DNA from 2 places in the Pontimicrobium sp. MEBiC06410 genome. Region 2 is predicted to be linked to the other one. Evidence: riboswitches for the same ligand, from Rfam matches in the RefSeq annotation. Region 2 holds a riboswitch; the other holds the start of a gene.

Region 1 (2,211 bases), on a different contig from region 2:
CTATTGACCAAGTTATTATATATTTAGATGCTATCATTTTAAAATCTCAAGACGATAATAACCCGCTAGGATATTTTGCTACGCTATATAGAAAAGTCACTATAAAAGTAAAAGAAGGAATACAGAATAACATTTTTGATAATGGCCCTAGAATGGAACGATTAGATGTTATTTTTGCTAGTCGCTATCTAGAAGCATATTTTGCTTACGAAAAACAAGATCCCGTAACTAACTCTTGGCAAGAAGCGTTTAATTTATCTAATAATTATTGGCCTATAGTATTACAACACCTGTTAATAGGAATGAATGCTCATATTAATTTAGATTTAGGAATAGCAGCAGCTGAGGTTTCAAAAGGAGAAGATATAGAGCATTTAAAAGGCGACTTTAATAAAATAAATACAATCCTTTCTGCTTTAGTAATGGAAGTAGAAGACGATTTATCTAAGATTTGGCCTACATTAAAAAAGATATTAACGTGGACGCGTGATGTAGATGACTTCCTTATAGATTTTAGTATGGTTTTAGCTAGAAACGGAGCATGGAAATTTGCTGTGCAATTGGCCAATACACCAGAAGATAAAATAAAAGCAACTATAGCAGAAAGAGACCTTAAAATAGCAAAAAAAGGAAAACTTGTAACTAGCCCAGGAAAAATAGCAGGAATCATTCTTGGTATTATACGGTTGGGAGAACGCGGGAGTGTTTCGAAAAAAATTAAAGATTTAAAGAATTAAATACTTATTTTTGTATTAAATAAAGGTTGTTACAAACAATAAAAGGAATTGTGTTAAAATCGCAAGCTGTCGCGCAACTGTAATTAATAAGTAAATTATTATAAGCCAGATTACTTGCCTTTATTATTTTGCAATAATGCTTTCGCGATTTGAAGCTAATTGATAGTATGTAATCTATAAATACTATTTAAGTTTCATTAAAAGCAATTAAAATGAAACAAATGAGTAATAAAACACTACGAGGACCTTTAAAAAGCTGGGACATATACACACAAGCTATAGATAAGCAAGCAGAAGCATTTATACGAAATACAGAAATAGCCGTATTAAATGAATTTAAAGAACGGTACCATTGGAATCTTAATATTGAAGAGACTCTAAACAATACTACATTTGAGGCCATTATATTAACAAATATAGCTCAAGAGATAGAATGGGTAAATAAAGGTTTTATTAGCATGACAGGTTATCCGGTTAACTATGCAAAAGGAAAAAAACCTAGTTTTTTACAAGGACAAGATTCCTCAAAAGAAGTATTAAAGAAAATTAGAACCCATATTGCAGAAGAATTACATATTAAAGAACGTATTATTAACTATAGAAAAAATGGAGAAAAATATATATGCGATATAGAAATTTTTCCAGTAAAAGATGTTAATGGTAAATTAGCTCACTTATTAGCATTAGAAAAAGAAGTCTACACATTAACTTAAATCTTTAAAAACACTAGATTTAATAGTTGGCCATTCCTCTTTTAAAATGCCATAACAGCAAGTATTTCGTCTAAAACCGTCTTGCATAACAGTATTTTTACGAAGTATACCTTCAAGTATACCTCCAATTTTTTCAACAGCTCTTCTAGATTTATTGTTTCGCTCATCTATACGAAACTCTACCTTTTCAAAATTAAGTACTTCAAAAGCATATTGTAACATTAAAAATTTAATGTTTGTATTTAAACCACTACCTTGAAAAGACTTGCCTAACCAAGTCCATCCAATATGCAAAACCTTATTTTTATAATCCATAAGCCCAAAACGCGTACTACCAGCATAAGCTAACTTCTTTTTATCGTAAATAATAAATGGTAATACAGTCTTGTTATTAAAACCAGCAATGGCAGTTTCAACATAAGTTTTTAATTGGTTTGGAGAAGCAATTACACTAGGCGAGTAATAAATAAGATCTTTCTCTTTAGCAATGTCTACTAAATGAGTATAATTATCTACACTTAAAAGAGATAATTTTACTCTACTATTTTCTAAAGTTGGAGTCATAAAAAATGTTTTATAATACACGTATAATTATTATTATTTAACCTAAACTTGTAATAATACTATTATTAACCTCATGTGTGCCATCAAACGGAATAATAGTTACATTATTTTTAAATAAAGCATTAGCCCTTTCAGTTTCATAAGCAATACGTTCGGCATTAAGGTATTCATCTTTAGTACCATAAATTAAAGAAACA
Region 2 (2,211 bases):
AAAACCTGAAGTAAAATCCTTCCTAATATTTACACCATAACTTAATGCTTCTGTTGGTTTATGATTTAACAGTGCCGTTGCAGAAACTACCGTACGTTTAGGCTCACCAAAACTACTACCAGAACCTTTAAAACTATTAAAATCTACAATCGTTTTAAATTGAAGCGCATTAGAGATTCGATAATTAAAACTATGATTTATTAAATACGTATTTACTTTTCCGAAAGAATAATTGGGCTTATCCTTATTTTCAAAATAACGAAAAAGCTCCTGTAAATGCGCCACTTTAAGTTTCGAGGTATAACGATCAGAAACACGAGACCACTCTAACATGGTACGGTAATTTTCATCATCGTACTTACTTCTTGAACGCGCAACTAAAGTGCCAGACAGGTTTCTTTCGCTTTTAAAACTTTGCTGATATAATTTAAGTACATCTTTATCTGAAATAAAATACCCCAGGTTTACATTAATATTAAAGTTATTAAACTGCCCATTGGTATTAACATCGTCTGTACCTAGAAAACGATAATCGTTCTCAGAATCTATATAACTCACCCCTAAATTACCCGAAAATCTATTATTCCCGTAAGAGGCTGTATAATTAGTTTGTCTAGTTTCGAAACTGCCATAAGAAAGATTTACTCTATTTTTAAAGTGTGAGTAAAACTCTAATTTATTATTTAAATGCACACTTCCGCCAATACTACCGCTTCCATATTGTACACTTCCACCACCACTTCTTATAGCAATAGAACTATAATTTGTAGTATTTATGGTATTAAAATCGGTCTGTCCATTAAGTTGTGAGTTAATATTTATACCATTCCAAATTACTGCCGTTTGCGATGCATTAGTTCCTCTAAACGATGGAGAAGAAATCATACCAAAACCGTTCTCTTTAAAATAAATATTAGAATTAAAAGATAATATTCTGGTTAACGACATTGGGTTTTTAGTTAAAACAGAGTCGTTAAGTGTTTCTATTTTTACACCAGCAGCATAGTTTTTAAGCTTACTATCACTAAGCACAACCTCATCTAATGTTTGTATAGAATCCGTTAGTGTTTGTGCATAACTGCAAAAACTAACTACTAAAAGCCCTAATATACTAAGTGTTTTTTTCATAAATCTTCAAGACTCTTTACCCGAAAGTCATTTTTAGATGTTAAATAATGGCAGGTCTCCTGACTCTCGTCTAATTATTTACCTTCCCGATTATAAAAACCAGTGGTTAGAAGTTTAATAATTAGCATCACCTTACGTGACTAAGATTACAGTTGCGGGAACAGTTCAAGAATTAATGAGTTTAAAACGTTTATTCTATTTTAGATTATATGTATTAAAAATTGTCAATCTAAAATCTTCAATTGTAAATCATTGCACTTGATTCCCTTTTAATCGATTTTATAATAATTATAAAGCCGAACCAAAATTCGCTGCAAAAGTAACCTTTTTGTTTTATCTTCTTTACAAAAGATTAAATAATATTACTTTTGAAACATAAAATCCATTACAATTGAAATATCTTATACCTCTTTTAGTCTGCATTACCATCCTTTCATGTAAGGAAAACAAAGGCATAGAACGCCAATTACCACCTTTAGAGTCTAATACTCCAAGCATTAATATTGCTAACGCTTACGCGGAAGGATTTTCCATAACAAGCAACGGCAATCATTCCATTTTAGAAATAAATGCACCATGGCCAGACTCTCAAGATAACTTTAAATATGTTTTAATCTCTGCCGAAGAAGCTTCGAAAACAACCTTTATGCGAGATCAATACGATGGTATTATTATTACACCTATAAAAAAAATAGTAGTTACCTCAACAACGCATATTCCTGCATTAGAATTATTAGGTGTTGAAAACACTTTAGTCGGTTTTCCTGGAACCAACTATGTGTCTTCAAAAAAAACAAGAGCAAGGATAGATAGTGGAACTGTAAGAGAATTAGGAAAAAACGAAGGCTTAAATACAGAAGTATTGTTAAGTTTACAACCTAATCTTGTGGTCGCTTTTGGAGTAGATGGAAAAAGTAAATCGTTAAAAACCATTAAAAATGCCAATATTCCTGTTATATATAATGGAGATTGGGTAGAAAAAACACCTCTAGCAAAAGCCGAGTGGATTAAATTCTTTGGCGCTCTATACAATAAAAGTGAAGAGGCAAATAACATTTTTAAACAAATAGAAACCGATTATTT

Evidence for each region. Region 2 has a riboswitch for cobalamin ahead of ACVC08_RS20005 (TonB-dependent receptor plug domain-containing protein). Riboswitches for the same ligand answer to the same signal wherever they lie in the genome.
Region 1: another riboswitch for cobalamin. It lies ahead of ACVC08_RS04810 (PAS domain-containing protein); the one in region 2 lies ahead of ACVC08_RS20005 (TonB-dependent receptor plug domain-containing protein).

The regions. Positions count from the first base shown of each region.
Region 1 covers NZ_JBSHNT010000143.1:30,128-32,338, forward strand. The annotation lists gene ACVC08_RS04805 (DUF5995 family protein) at 1-737, shown strand, start outside; cobalamin riboswitch at 744-873, shown strand; gene ACVC08_RS04810 (PAS domain-containing protein) at 959-1,450, shown strand; gene ACVC08_RS04815 (GNAT family N-acetyltransferase) at 1,442-2,014, opposite strand; gene ACVC08_RS04820 (alpha/beta hydrolase) at 2,052-2,211, opposite strand, start outside.
Region 2 covers NZ_JBSHNT010000164.1:507,971-510,181, forward strand. The annotation lists gene ACVC08_RS20005 (TonB-dependent receptor plug domain-containing protein) at 1-1,128, opposite strand, end outside; cobalamin riboswitch at 1,161-1,449, opposite strand; gene ACVC08_RS20010 (ABC transporter substrate-binding protein) at 1,520-2,211, shown strand, end outside.